2 regions of the Blastococcus jejuensis genome follow, and region 2 is predicted to be linked to the other one. Evidence: riboswitches for the same ligand, from Rfam matches in the RefSeq annotation. Region 2 holds a riboswitch; the other holds the start of a gene.

Region 1 (6,949 bases), on a different contig from region 2:
CGGCGTGGGCAGCTGGTGGGCGGGCATCTCCGTCGGCGCGGTGCTGGACGTGACCACCCCTGGACTGCTGTTCGGCATGATGATCGGCCGATTGGGCTGCCTGCTGGGTGGCTGCTGTGCGGGACTGCCGACGGCCTCCCGCTGGGGGGTGTGGTCCTCGGATCGGCGGGTCGGGGTCCGCCGCATTCCCGTCCAACTGATGGAGTCTGCGATGGCCGGGGCCGTGGCTATCGCCGCGCTGGTCGCGGTCGTGTCCCTCGACCCGCCGGTCGACGGCCTACTTCTCGTGGCCGGCCTGTCCACCTACATCGCCGGCCGGCAGGTCCTCTTCCCGCTGCGCGGCATCCCGCGCTCCACCAGTTGGGGACGAGTGACCACGCTGGTCCTGGCACTCCTGGTGCTGGCGACGGCAGTCGGCGTACTGATGAGCGCCGCGGGCTCCTGACCGACGCTCACAACCCAACCGGTTCGCGAGTGGCACCCGCGAGACCTCGGTACGGGGGCGCACGCATCATCCGGATGCCAGCCGGCGAGTGCGATCCTTTCCAGGAGGCGGCCAGCGGATGGGGGGCACACTGATGCCGGACGGCACTCCGGGTCCCCGCCACCGACGGCTGCCTGTGCGGGTTTCGATCGCCCTTCCGTTCATCCTCCTGGCCCTAGCCGGATTCCTGGCCGCTGTCATCGTCGTGGGGCCGAACGACGAGCGAGCACCGGCCACCCTTCTGACCCGCCCGACAGAATCGACCTTCACCAGCGTCCCCGACGGCGACGTCAGTCACGTCCACGCCGCGCTGCACGGCTTGGGTGAGACATGCGCCGAGGACGCTGTGTCGCGATCCCAGGATGCCGTGGACCGGGACGTGTCCGCGGTCCTGGATTTCGCGCGGCGACACCCGGATGGCCGCTTCCAGATCGACGACGAAAACGGCAGCTCCTTGTCCCTCCTCCTGGTCCTCCAGGACGAGCTGTCCACGTGCGCGCCTAGCCTCCTGCCGCGCGTGCAGGAGTTGATCCCCCCGCAGCTGCGCCGGGCGCCCGGTCCAGCCTCGTGACACGCGGCCAGTTCGCGAGATTCTGAGGAGCGACTGGCGGCTCGGCCCGGCTGCCCGGCACGTGGGACGACTCGCCGACCCTCGCAACTCCGCGGAGCTCGGAGCGTCGTCGGGTCAGCAGCCCCCACCCAGTGACACTCCGCGGGCAGCCAGCCAAGCCATCGGATCCGTCCGATTCCGGTAGAGGCCGCCGGTGTGCACTTCGAAGTGCAGGTGCGGACCGGTCGACTGGCCCCTGTTGCCGACCTCGGCGATCTGCTGACCGGTGGACACCTGCTGGCCGGCGGAGACGAAGTAGTCGTTGATGTGGCCGTAGACGGTGATCGAGCCGTCGTCGTGCTGGATGTAGACAGCCAGACCGAAACCGCTGGCCGGACCGGCTTGCAGCACGCGACCCGCTTGCGGCGTGTAGATCGGCGTCCCGATAGGCGCGGCGATGTCGACGCCGTAGTGCATGGCACCCCAGCGCGCGCCGTAGCAAGAGGTGATGCGACCGGTGGTCGGCGGGACGGCCTGGCCGTTCGCGGCCGCTGCTGCATTCGCGGCGATGGCCGCATCGGTCCGGGCGTTCTCAGCGTTGATCCCCTGCGCCCAGGCCCATTCGGGGTCTGCGACTCCCTGCAGTCGGAGAAGTTCTATTTCGGCCTGCTGCAGCTGCCGGCCGTAGTCTGCCTGCTGCGCGATCGCGTCGTTGTGTGCCTCCTGCGCCCGAACCACGTCCGCTTGGACCGCGGCCTCGGCCTCTGCCGCGCCGCGGGCGGCCTCGTCGCGTTCGGCGACGGAGTCCTGGGCAGCCGCCTCGGCCCGCACCTGTTGTTCCTCGATGACGCGGAACTCGGCGAGCCTCTCGGCGCGGTCATCGCTCAGCAGGTCGAGGGTGACCGCGCGCTGCAGGAACTCTGCGGGCCCGTCGGCATCAAGAAGCGCCGCTGTGGTGCCGAAGGCGTCGGTGCCCATATAACTCTCCCGGCCGAGATCAGCGATCTCGACGCGCGCCTGGTTGACCTCTGCGGTGGCGGCCTGGAGCGCAGCTGCAGCGCTGTCGGCTGAGGCTTGTGCGGTAGCGAGTTCGGCTTGCGCCCGCCGTGCTGCATCGGTGGCCGCCTCAGCCTCGACGGTCAACCGTGCGAGCTCCTCCTCCGCCTGGGCGACGAACCGCTCGATGCGCTCGACTTCGGCGGCCGCCGCGTCACGCGCGGACTGCCCGGCAGCCACGTCGCCGGCCCCCTCAGCGGGCGGATCCGATGGGGCGGCGGCTGCGGGTGAGCCGAGGATGCCGAGCAACATGCTGATGACCACGCACCCCAGGGTGACGAGCGCCGTACTTGACACGCGGCGTGCCTGTAGAGGGCGGGTGCTGGCCCGGCGAGACGCAGAGAGTCCCGGGGTGCGTGGCGCAGGCAGGGTCGCCAAGGCGACGGGCTCCGTTCTCCCTGGCCGCCTACCGGGTTAGCTGACGGGTTCGGGCAGGAGAACGCCCTACCTGCGGTCGACGTGACGCGCAGGATTCACCCCATGGGACATGGGTCCCCGGTCCGCCTCGATCGGTCGACCGAGATCGGCTCGGCGGAGCCCGACCGAGGCCCTCGGGTTCGAGGATCGCGGCTCGATCGGGCTGGCGGTGACAGTACTACGAAGCAGGCTAGTTGGTCACGCTGCGGTAACACTCCCCCATCGCCGCGTGCTGACCGCACAGAGGACGCCTGCTGCTCGACGCCCGCGCATGCACACGCCCCAGCGGGGCCGCGCTCGCCCTTCAGCGGGACGCCGTGGCCCTGTCCTCCTCGGTCAGTGCGGAGAAGGATGCCCCTTTCAGGGGTCGGTGCCACAAGACCGGTACCGGCGGCCAGGGCGCGGGCATGGCCGGACCATCCAGCAGCAGATCATCAGTCAAGGTGGCTGGACCAGTGTCGGGGGCCGGGACGCGCTGGCGTCAACCGGTCTGCATCGCCGGCGTCCAGCCGACAGCCGTCTTCAGCCGGGGTGGTGGGTGGTGTGCTCTGTCGGGGTGGTCGGGCTTGCGGGCTCCGGCGTCTCGGTTGGGGAGTTGCCGCTTATGGCCGGCCCGATGACGAATGCGGACAGGCTGAACATCACGGTGAACAGGGCGACGCCGATGGCCGGCGCCTTCCACGTACCGAAGCGGCGGTACAGGCGGCGTAGTAGAGGCACGGAGAGCAGTAGACCGACGGCGCCGAAGAGAAGGTTCCCTCCGCTGGTCGTGACGAGTGCGGCACCGGCGAAGAGGGTCGCGTGGTGCAGGACGTGCGGCAGCAGACCCATGATGGCCCCGATGGCGGCCGTGACGGCATTCCACACGGCAGCGGTCCGGCCACGGGACGCCGTCTCCTCGTGGGGGTGGCCGGACCCAGGCGCCGTCGTCGGCCGTGCAAGGCGATCGTCTGTCATCCCAACTTCCGGTCGATAGAAGGACTCGGAGCCTGCGGCGACGAAGCCTAGGACAGCATGGCCGCGCGCTGCTGCAGCCTATGGCGGTGCCCTTGCCAGGGTCCGATCGTGACGATCTGCTCGGCGTACGCGAGCTCGGAGAGCGCACTCCGGGACCGTCTCGGTTCGGCCGCTGTCTCTCACTACCCGTCTGTGAGCTCCGGTCATCAGCCGCTCGTCAGTGGGACCCCGGGATAGTGCCCCGAGGGGGTCACGACTGTGCCGGCCTCACCGCGAAGGATTGCGGCCACGTCCTCAAGCCGGCCGATGGCGCCGACGTCACCTGTCAATTCCACGAACCGACAGATCGCGTCAACTTTCGGCCCCATCGACCCAGCCGGGAAGTTCATCCGTCGCAGCGCCGCGGGCGTGGCACGCCGAATGGCCTCGGCGTGTGCGGTGCCGAAGTTCCGCTGCACACCGGGGACGTCGGTGAGTATCAGCAGCGCGTCCGCCTCCAGCGCCTCCGCAAGCACCGACGAGGTCATGTCCTTGTCGACGACCGCCTCGACACCCTCCAGCAGGCCCTGTTCGTTGCGGATCACCGGCACACCGCCTCCGCCCGCGCAGACTACGACCGCTCCGCTGTTCAGCAGCAGTCGGATCAGCCGGGTCTCGACCACGCGCTCCGGTGTGGGCGAACCGACGACACGCCGGAAGTGCTGTCCGTCGGCCCGCACGGTCCAGCCTCGTTCTTCCGCGAGGCGCCGCGCGGTCTCCTCGTCGTACACCTCGCCGACGAACTTCGTCGGGTTCCCGAACGCCGGATCGTCGGCGCGCACCAGGGTCTGGTTGATGATCGCCGCCACCTGACGTCCGGGCAGCGCGTTCTGCATCGACTGCAGCAGCCAGTAGCCGATCATGCCTTGGGTCTGGGCGCCCAGGACGTCGAACGGGTACGGCGTCGTCAGGTGAGGGTCCGAGGCCGACTGCAGCGCCAGCACGCCGACCTGCGGGCCGTTGCCGTGCGTGACCACCAGCTCGTGCTCCGCGGCCAACGGCGCCAGAGCGGCCACCGCCAGGTGAACGTTGGCCTCCTGGACCTCCGCGTCGGGTTTCTGCCCCCGCTGCAGCAGGGCGTTCCCGCCCAGCGCCACCACGATGCGCACGTCAGCCTCCCAGCGTGGCCACCATGACCGCTTTGATCGTGTGCATCCTGTTCTCCGCCTGATCGAACACCACCGAGTGGTGGGACTCGAAGATGTCGTGGGTGACCTCGAGCCCATCCATCCCGGTCTGCTGGTAGATCTGTTCGCCGATCGTGGTGTTCCGGTCGTGGAAGGCCGGCAGGCAGTGCATGAACTTCACGTTCGGGTTGCCGGTCAGCTCCACCATGTGCCGATTCACCTGATACGGCTTGAGCTGGGCGATGCGCTCGGTCCAGACCTCCATGGGCTCCCCCATCGACACCCACACGTCGGTGTAGAGGAAATCCACACTCCGCACGCCATCGGCCACCTCCTCGGTGTGGGTGATTCGCGCGCCGGTGCGGTCGGCGATCTCACGGGCTTGGTCGATGGTGGCTTCGTCGTTCCAGAGCGCCCGGGGTGCGACGATCCGGACGTCCATGCCGCTCAGCGCGCCCGCAATGAGCAGAGAATTGCCGACGTTGTTGCGGGCGTCACCGCAGTAGGCGAACGAGATCTTCTGCACGTCCTTGGTGCTGTGCTCCCGCATGGTGAGGATGTCGCACAGGGTCTGAGTGGGGTGCCATTCGTCCGTCAGCCCGTTCCACACGGGGACCCCCGCGTCCCTGGCAAGGATCTCCACGTTCTCCTGGGCGAAGCCGCGGTACTCGATCCCGTCGTACATTCGCCCCAGCACACGCGCGGTGTCGGCGATGGACTCCTTGTGTCCCAATTGGGAGCCGGTGGGGTCAAGGTATGTGACCCGCGCACCCTGGTCGTAGGCCGCCACCTCGAAAGCACACCGGGTCCGGGTGGAGGTCTTCTCGAAGATCAGGGCTATGTTCTTGCCGGCCAGGCGCGGCGCCTCCGCGCCCGCGTACTTTGCTGCCTTGAGCGTCGCGGCCAGGTCGAGCAGGAAGTGCCACTCCTGGGGAGTGAAGTCCAACTCCTTCACGAAGCTACGGTTTCGCAGGTTGTACGACATGGCGTTCAGATGCCCTCCCGCTCGATCGGGCAGGTCATGCACCGCGGACCTCCACGGCCCCGGCCGAGTTCGTCACCCTCGATGGTGATCACCTCGATGCCGTTCCTGCGCAGGTGGGTATTGGTGGTGACATTGCGCTCGTAAGCGACTACCACCCCCGGGCGGACCGCGAGCACGTTGCTTCCGTCATCCCACTGTTCGCGCTCGGCTTCGCGGAGGTCCTGGGTAGGCGTGAGCACGTTGATGTCGCCCAGGCCAAGCGCCCGGGCCATCGCCTTGTGCATGTCTTCCGGCGGGTGCGCGGTGACCTTGAGCTCCTTCTCCGTGTCGCCGGGTTCGATGGTGTACGAGGGGAGCATCCCCATCCCGACGTACTTGGTGAACGTGTCCTCGCTGAGCATCGTCATCACGGTGTCGAGATGCATGAAGGCCCGTGACTGCGGCATCGCCAGCGCGACGATCCGCTGTGCCGCTCCCTCGGCGAACAGTTTCGACGCCAGCCGCTCCACCCCCTGTGGGGTCGTGCGCTCACTCATCCCGATGAGCACCACGCCGCGACCCAGGACATGGATGTCGCCACCCTCGGCGGTGGCCATCCCGTTGGGGCGGCCCTCACTCCAGACGTGGAAATCCTCGCCCTCGAAGACCGGGTGCCACCGGTAGATCGCCTCGTAGTGCACCGTCTCGCGGGCCCGAGCTCGCTTGCGCATCGCGTTGATCGCCACGCCGTTGTAGATCCACGCGGTGGTGTCGCGGGCGAAGAGATGGTTGGGCAGCGGCGGCAGGAGCAGGTCGTCCATGTCGAGCACCGCGATCACCACGGATCGCGGCTCGTCGATCCGTTCGAGCAGTTCACGTTTGGTGATCCCACCGATGAGGAACTCGGTCAATTCGTCGCTCGGCATGGTGTCGAACAAGTTGCGCACGGCGTCGATCGCCATAGGGCCATAGATGCGCTCGTCGAGGATGCCGTCGAGGACGAACTTTCGGGCCTCAGGGATCTCCACCACCTCGTGGAGCAGGCGGTCGAGGTAGTGCACCGTCACCCCCTGTTCGCGGAGTGTCTCGGCGAAGCCGTCGTGCTCCTTCTTGGCTTCCTTGACCCAGAGCACCTCGTCGAACAGGTAGTCATCCTTGTTGGACGGGGTCAGCCTCTTCAGCTCCAGACCCGGCCGGTGCAGGATCGCCCGCTTGAGCCGGCCCACCTCGGAGTCAACGTGCAGCGGCATGGCTCTCCCTCTTCATGGGTTCGGGTGACGTCCCCAAACCTGCCGGTCCAGGACGCCGGGGTGCGCCTGCCAACGCCCCTGAATGCCAGGCCGAAAGGCCCCACG
Region 2 (6,949 bases):
GCGGGTCCACGCCCGAGGTCGAGTTGGTCAGGGACACCGCGCCGATCTGCTCGTCGCGGTCGACGAACACCCCGGCCAGGAAGCCGGGCATCGAGCCGCCGTGCCCGACCAGCGTGCACCCGTCGACGCGCAGCACCTGCAGGCCGAGCCCGTAGGAGGCCCAGCCCGCAGCCGAGGAGTCGACGCCCGCCGGGACGGTCATCTCCTCGAGCGTGGCGGGGTCGAGCACGCCGGCGGTGTCGCCGAGCAGGAAGGCGCCGAACCGCCCCAGGTCGGTCAGCGACGCCCAGAGCTGGCCGGCCGCGGCCATGACGCCGGCATGGTGCTCGGGCTCGGCGAGGACGACGTCGGCCCACGGGTGCACCGCCCGGCCCTCGGCGGCCGGCTCGACCGGGCGCGGGGTCGTCCGGGTCATGCCCAGCGGGGCGAGCACCTCGGCGGTGACGGCGTCCTCCCACGAGGTCCCGCGCAGCCGCGCCACGAGCTCACCCAGCAGCCCGAACCCGAGGTTCGAGTAGTGGAACCGGCGGGCGGCACCGAGGACGACGTCGGACGGCCCCAGCCCCAGCTCGCCGAGCGAGCCGCCGGGCGTGCGCTCCCACCAGCCGCCGGGGCTCTCGGCCGAGGCACCGGCCAGGTGGGAGAGCAACTGACCGACCGTGCGGTCGCCGAGCGGCGTGCCCGGCAGGTGCTCCTCGAGGTGGTCGTCGAGGTGCAGCCGACCCTCGTCGCGCAGCCGCATCACGACGACGGCGGTCACGGTCTTGCTGATCGATCCCAGCCGGTACTGGACGTCGGCGTGCGGCTCGGGCACCTCACCCCGCGCGGCCGACCAGGCCAGGCCGCCGTCGCGCACGACCCCGGCGACCAGGCTCGGCGCCCGCCCCTCCCGCTGGGTCCGCGCCGTGCGGGCCAGGAGCAGGCGGGCGGTGGAGGGCAGGACGGGCTCGGGCATGACGGGGACCGTATCCATCCGCCGCCGGCGTGCGCCGCTCAGGACGCGGGAACGGCACTCCCGACCGGGAGGTCACCGGCGCGGGTGGCGCGGCGCTCGAACCAGACGGTGGCCAGGGGCGGGATCGAGGCGAGCAGGGCGAGCAGGGTGGTGCCCCGCGACCAGCGGAGGGCCCGGCTCGCGACCAGGGCGAGGAGGACGTAGGCGACGAAGACCGCGCCGTGGATCGGGCCGAACACCTGCACGCCGATCTCGGTGGTCTGCGGGACGTACTTGACGAACATGCCGGCGAGCAGGCCGATCCAGGAGATCGCCTCGGCGATCGCGACGGCACGGAACGCGGTGGCTGCGGTACGGGGGTTCACAGCCCCGATCCTCCCCGGCCGGTCAGCGCAGGTAGGCCCGGCCGCGGGGTGATATTTCATACCCGACCGCCAGGCTGCGGGTCAGTCCCAGCTCCTTGAGCTTGCGGACGTCGCGCTTGAACGAGAGCGTCTCGCGCCCGAGCGAGGCGGCGAGGTCGGGCGCGCGGACGCCCGGCCTGTCGGCGATCAGCGCGAGCACCTGCCGCGTCCACGCCCGCCCCGGGCCGCGGCGTCCCACCGGTCCAGCCGGGCGTCGACGGCGCGGCGCTCGTCGGCCGACAGCGTGGCCTGCTCGCGCAATTCCACCCGCGGATCGGGGCCGGCAGGCCCCACCCGCAGGCGGTACACGTGCGCGCCGGGCCGCCGGTCGAGCAGCCGGTGGAGCTCGGCCAGCGAGCGGACGCCGCTCTGCACGGCGTCGTCCTCGGTCAGGCTGTCGGGGTCCACCTCGTCGACCGAGTCGATACGGACGACGCCTGCCGCCGTCCGCTGGGTGCCGCCCGGGCGCATGCGCGGGCGGTCCCAGCGGCGGAAGGCGAGGGTCACCGAGCCGTCCGCGATCCCCGCGGCGGTGGCCGGGTCGATCAGCACGACCGCATCCTGGCAGGGTCGGGCCCGTGCGGGGACTGGCCAGGCGGGAGTTCTGCCTCGTGCTGCTCCGGCGGATGGCCGACGTCCGCCCGGATCTCGTCGCCGAGGCGCTCCCGCGGCTGGGCGCCAGCCGCCGGGAGGCGCACGCCGCGCACACCCGCTGGCAGGCGCTGCAGCACTCGCCCCGGGCCCCGCGCGGCCTGGCGCTGCGCACGGCGGTGCTCGGCCCGCCCGACGAGCTCGAGGACCGCCGGTTCGGCGACCTCGACGTCCAGGTGCGCCGCTGGCCGGTGCCGCTGTGGCCGCACCTCTACTGGGAGGTGCTGACCGGCCCGGGCGGCTCGGTGCTCAACGAGCACCTGGTGCGGGCGCCGGGCTCCCCCGTCCCGCCGGCCACCGCCGACGCCCTGCTCGTGTGGGAGCACACCCTGGACGACGTCGTCGGCCTGCCCGGGGCCCGCAGCGTCGACCCGGGCGTCGTCACCCGGTGGGAGGTGGAGCTGCCCGGCGGGCGCCGGGCGGCGTTCGTCTGGGGGCTGTTGCAGCGGGTGGGGTGATCAGCCGGCGATCCGGCGAGCGCCGGCGTAGCCACCCATCGCGTCGATGCTGGCGACCTTGACGACGTCGCCGGAGGTCGGCGCGTGCACCATCTGCCCGTTGCCGATGTAGATGCCCACGTGGCTGACCGGGCTGTAGAAGAAGACCAGGTCACCGGGCTGGAGCTCGGCCCGGGAGACCGACTGGCCCATGCCGGCCTGCATGCGACTGGAGTGCGGCAGCCGCACGCCGGCGGCGGCGTAGGCGAACGCCGTCAGCCCTGAGCAGTCGAAGGAGCGCGGCCCGGACGCGGCCCAGACGTAGGGCTTGCCGCGCTGGGCCATGGCCGTGTCGACGGCGACCTGCGCCGCCTGGCTGCCGGCGACGATCGGGCCGGTGGCGGCGACGAGCTCGCTGCGGTCGTCGCGGCTGGCGCGGTCGTCCCCGTGGTGGGCGGCGACGGCGGCCTGCTGCTCGGCCAGGCTGAGCCGGTCGTAGAGCGCCTGGTAGTCGGCGATCTGCGCCTCGAGATCGGCCTGCTGGGCGGCGACGGCGTCGTAGGTCGCCTGCGCCTGCGCCGCGGCCTCCTGGGCGGTGGCCTGGGCCTGGGCCGCGGCGATGCTGGCGGTGGCGGCCACGCCGAGGACCTCGTTCTGGTGGCCGGCGACCATCTGCAGGGTGGCGACGCGGTCGACGAACTCGTCGGCCGACTCGCTGGTCATCAGCGCGCGGAAGGAGCTCATCGACTCGCCGGTGTAGGCGGTGCGGGCGATGCCGCGGACGGCCTGCTGGGCCGCCAGCAGCGCGGCCTGCGCCTGGTTGGACGCGGCGACGGCGGCCTCGGCGGCGGCGTGCTGGGCGACGAGCGTCTCGCGGGCCTCGTTGAACTGCTCGGTGACGACCTCGAGTTCGTGGCCGCGGGCCGCGACGAGCTCGGCGGCCTCGGCGGACGTGCCCGGATCGCCGGGGGCGGCCTGGGCGGGAACCCCCGCGACCAGGATGCCGACGGCCGCGACGAGAGCGAAGCCGGAGCGCAGGGCGAACCGGCGGCGGGTGGCCGCGCGCGGTGCGGCGGGGGTTGCAGTCGCCATGGTGCGGCGGCTCTCCGTTCTCGTCCACGAGCCGCCTACCGGGTTAGCTGACGGGTTCGGGCGGGAGTTCGCCCGGCGTCGCGGATGCGGCGCTGCACCCCAGTGCTTCGGTGGGTCCCCGGCCCGTCGCCTGCGAGTGCGGGCGACCGGCTCGACGGCGCCCATCCGGGTGTCACTCAGACAGTGACTGAAAGCCCCGATGGACACACGCACCGTAAGGTGCGTGACCACGCCGTGACAATGACAAAGATGTTATTTGTGGCCTTCTGCACCAACTTTCCCGAACCCTTGCGCGAACCGGTCCGTCACGGTCTCGTGACGACGGCGGTGACGCTGCGGAATCCCCGCCGGTGACGGGCCGGTGGCAGTGCCCCGGACGGGCCGGATACCGTCCGCCGGTGGAGCACAGCAGATACGACGTCGTCGTGGTCGGCGGCGGGCACAACGGCCTGGTCGCCGCCGCCTACCTCGCCCGGGCCGGCCGGTCGGTCCTCGTCCTCGAGCGGCAGGCGGCCCTCGGTGGGGCCGCGGTCAGCCGTCAGGTGTTCGAGGGCGTCGACGTCCGGCTGTCGGCGTACTCCTACCTGGTCAGCCTGCTCCCGGATCGCATCGTCGGCGATCTCGACCTCGACATCCGGCTGGCCGACCGCACGGTCGCGTCCTACACGGCGCTGACCCGTGACGGCCGCCCCGGCGGGCTGCTCGTCGAGCGGGAGGAGGGCCCGGCCACGGCCACCTCGTTCGCCGCCCTCACCGGCTCCGACGCCGAGTTCGCGGGCTGGCAGCGCTTCTACGGCCGGCTGGCCGGCCTCGCCGAGGACCTCGCCCCCACCCTGGTCGAGCCCCTGCTCGCACCGGCCGAGCTCGAGGCGCGGCTGCGCGACCCGGAGCTGTGGCACGACCTGCGGGAGCGGCCGCTGGCCGACGTGGTCGGCGACCACCTCAGCGACGACGTCGTGCGCGGCGTGGCGCTGACCGACGGGCTCATCGGCACGTTCGCCGACGTGCACGCCGCCGACGGCCTGGCCGGCCGCTGCTTCCTGTACCACCTCGTGGGCAACGGGACCGGGCAGTGGCGGGTGCCGGTGGGCGGCATGGGTGCCGTCAGCGGGGCCATGGCGGCGGCCGCGCGGCGGCACGGCGCCGAGCTGGTCACCCGGGCCACGGTGACCGCGCTCGATCCGCGCGCCGACGGCGTCACGGTCAGCTGGACCGACGACGACGGGAGGCAGCGCTCGGTGGACGCGGGACACGTGGTCTGCGGCGCCGCCCCGACCGTGCTGGCCGAGCTGACCGGGGCCGATCCCGGGCCGCGGCCGTCGGGCTCGCAGCTGAAGGTCAACATGGTGCTGGCCCGGCTGCCCCGGTTGCGGTCGGGCACCGACCCGGCGACCGCCTTCGCCGGCACGTTCCACGTCGACGAGGCCGCGAGCCAGATCGACGCCGCCTACGCCCAGGCCGCCGCCGGCCGGCTGCCCGACGTCATCCCGTTCGAGGTGTACTGCCACTCGCTGAGCGACGCGTCCATCCTCGGCCCGACCGAGCGGGCCACCGGGCACCACACGCTCACCCTGTTCGGCCTGCACACCCCCGCCGAGCTCTACCGCGACGACCCGGACGGCACGCGCGACGAGGCGGTCCGCCGGGTGGTGGCGCAGCTCGACGCGCACCTGGAGGAGCCGCTGCTCGACTGTCTGGCCCGCGACGCGCACGGGCGCCCCTGCCTGCAGGCCGCCTCACCCGTCGACGTCGAGGCGTCGTTGGGCATGCCGGGCGGGCACATCTTCCACGGCGACCTGGCCTGGCCGGTCGCCGCCACCGACGACGAGGTCGGCGGCTGGGGCGTGGCCACCGGGCACCCGCGGATCGTCGCGGCGTCCTCGGGTGGCACGGTGCGCGGCGGTGCGGTCAGCGGACTCGGCGGCTACGCGGCGGCCCGCCACCTCCTGGACCCGCGCTGACACCGGGGCCAGGCCTCCGAGCCGGCCTGGCCGACCTCGCCTCGGACATCCGGCGGCGTCTGCACGGCCGCGACCTCGCGCTCATCGCGGCCGGCCTGACCTTCTACGCGGGCATCGCCGTCGTCCCGCTGCTGGTGCTGGCGTTCGCGCTCACCGGGCTGCTCACGTCCACCGGCACCGTGCGCGAGCTCGGCGGCCGGCTGGGCGACCTGCTGCCGGCCGAGCTCGGTGCGCCGGACGCCCTCGCCCGGCTGGTCGACGCGGGCGCGCGGCTCGACCTGCTCGGTGGGGTCCTGGCCCTGCTGCCGATGTCGCTCTACGGCGAGGGGCTGCGCCGCGCGCTCCTGCGGTTCAGCGGGCGGGAGGAGGCGATGACCGCCTGGCGCGGCCGTCTCGCCGCGCTGCCGCTGCTGCTGCTCGCCCCGGTGCTGCTCTACCCGCTGCTGCTCGCCGCCGGGGTGATGGCCGACCTCGCCGACACCGGCGGGGCCGGGGCGGCACTCGGCCGCATCGCGGTCGGCTTCTACTCGGTGCTCGTCGCGTTGACCCTGCCGCTGGCCTGGGGGTTCCGGGTCGTGGGCGGGGGACGGGTGCGAGGCATCGCGCTGATCGGCGGCGCGCTGTTCACGGCGGCCTGCGTCTCAGGGTTCCTGCAGGGGTTCGTGCTGTTCCTGTCCCTGCCGCTGGACCTGGGCGCCCCGTTCGGCGGGCTGACGGTCGTCGGCGGTGTCGTCGCCCTGGGACTGTGGCTGTTCGCCCTGCACCTGGTGGTGCTCATCGGCTGGCTGGCCACGCAGGCCCTCGACGCCAGGCTGGCACGGCGGGCGCGGGACGACGCGGGTCGGGCCGGCCGCTCAGCCCCGGGGTAGCCCGGGGATCGGCGGCCACCCCGGCGGGAGCGGGATGGCCGGCAGCTCCGGATCGGGGTCGGGATCGGGATCCGGAGGCGGATCGGGGACCGGGTCCGGCGCGGGCGGCGGATCCGTCGCCGGGGGTGGGACGGGCGCCGGCTCGGGGACCGGCGGCGGCGGGACGTACCGGGAGCCGTTGCTCACCAGGATCGTGACCAGCTGGCCGGGGACGCCGCGGCCGCCCCGGGGCGGGCTGAGTTCGGTGAGCAGACCGGCCTCGAGGTCGCTGTCGACCTCGACGGTCGTGTGCGTGAAACCCCAGGCGATCAGCGCGCTGCGGCAGTCCTCGAGCGTGTTGCACCACGGCACCGGCCGGGTGTTGCCCGCCTCGACGACGGGGTCGGCGGGCGGGAACTCGCTGCTGCCGCGGGCGGTGAGGATCGGGGCCATCGCGTCGTGCCAGATGGTCGCGCCCTTGCCGCCACCGAAGCCGCCGACGTTCTCGTTCCGCTTCGGGTTGAACACCATGACGCTCGCGGCGATCTCGGGGGTGTACCCGACGAAGGCGACCGAGTAGTTGTTCTGGGTCGTGCCGGTC

What was found. Region 2 has a riboswitch for cyclic di-AMP ahead of ABD644_RS03555 (C40 family peptidase). Riboswitches for the same ligand answer to the same signal wherever they lie in the genome.
Region 1: it holds a riboswitch for cyclic di-AMP, as region 2 does, so the genes downstream of both, ABD644_RS08015 (peptidoglycan DD-metalloendopeptidase family protein) here and ABD644_RS03555 (C40 family peptidase) in region 2, are expected to answer to the same signal.

The regions. Positions count from the first base shown of each region.
Region 1 covers NZ_BAAAVV010000003.1:193,237-200,185, forward strand. The annotation lists gene ABD644_RS08005 (prolipoprotein diacylglyceryl transferase family protein) at 1-445, shown strand, start outside; gene ABD644_RS08010 (hypothetical protein) at 621-1,055, shown strand; gene ABD644_RS08015 (peptidoglycan DD-metalloendopeptidase family protein) at 1,170-2,354, opposite strand; cyclic di-AMP (ydaO/yuaA leader) riboswitch at 2,480-2,634, opposite strand; gene ABD644_RS08020 (hypothetical protein) at 3,030-3,374, opposite strand; gene arcC (carbamate kinase) at 3,671-4,612, opposite strand; gene argF (ornithine carbamoyltransferase) at 4,614-5,657, opposite strand; gene ABD644_RS08035 (arginine deiminase) at 5,621-6,844, opposite strand.
Region 2 covers NZ_BAAAVV010000001.1:727,883-734,831, forward strand. The annotation lists gene ABD644_RS03530 (serine hydrolase domain-containing protein) at 1-955, opposite strand, end outside; gene ABD644_RS03535 (DUF3817 domain-containing protein) at 994-1,320, opposite strand; gene ABD644_RS03540 (hypothetical protein) at 1,343-1,519, opposite strand; gene ABD644_RS03545 (ASCH domain-containing protein) at 1,507-1,911, opposite strand; gene ABD644_RS03550 (hypothetical protein) at 1,938-2,468, shown strand; gene ABD644_RS03555 (C40 family peptidase) at 2,469-3,539, opposite strand; cyclic di-AMP (ydaO/yuaA leader) riboswitch at 3,557-3,694, opposite strand; gene ABD644_RS03560 (phytoene desaturase family protein) at 3,938-5,500, shown strand; gene ABD644_RS03565 (YhjD/YihY/BrkB family envelope integrity protein) at 5,614-6,369, shown strand; gene ABD644_RS03570 (transglycosylase domain-containing protein) at 6,355-6,949, opposite strand, start outside.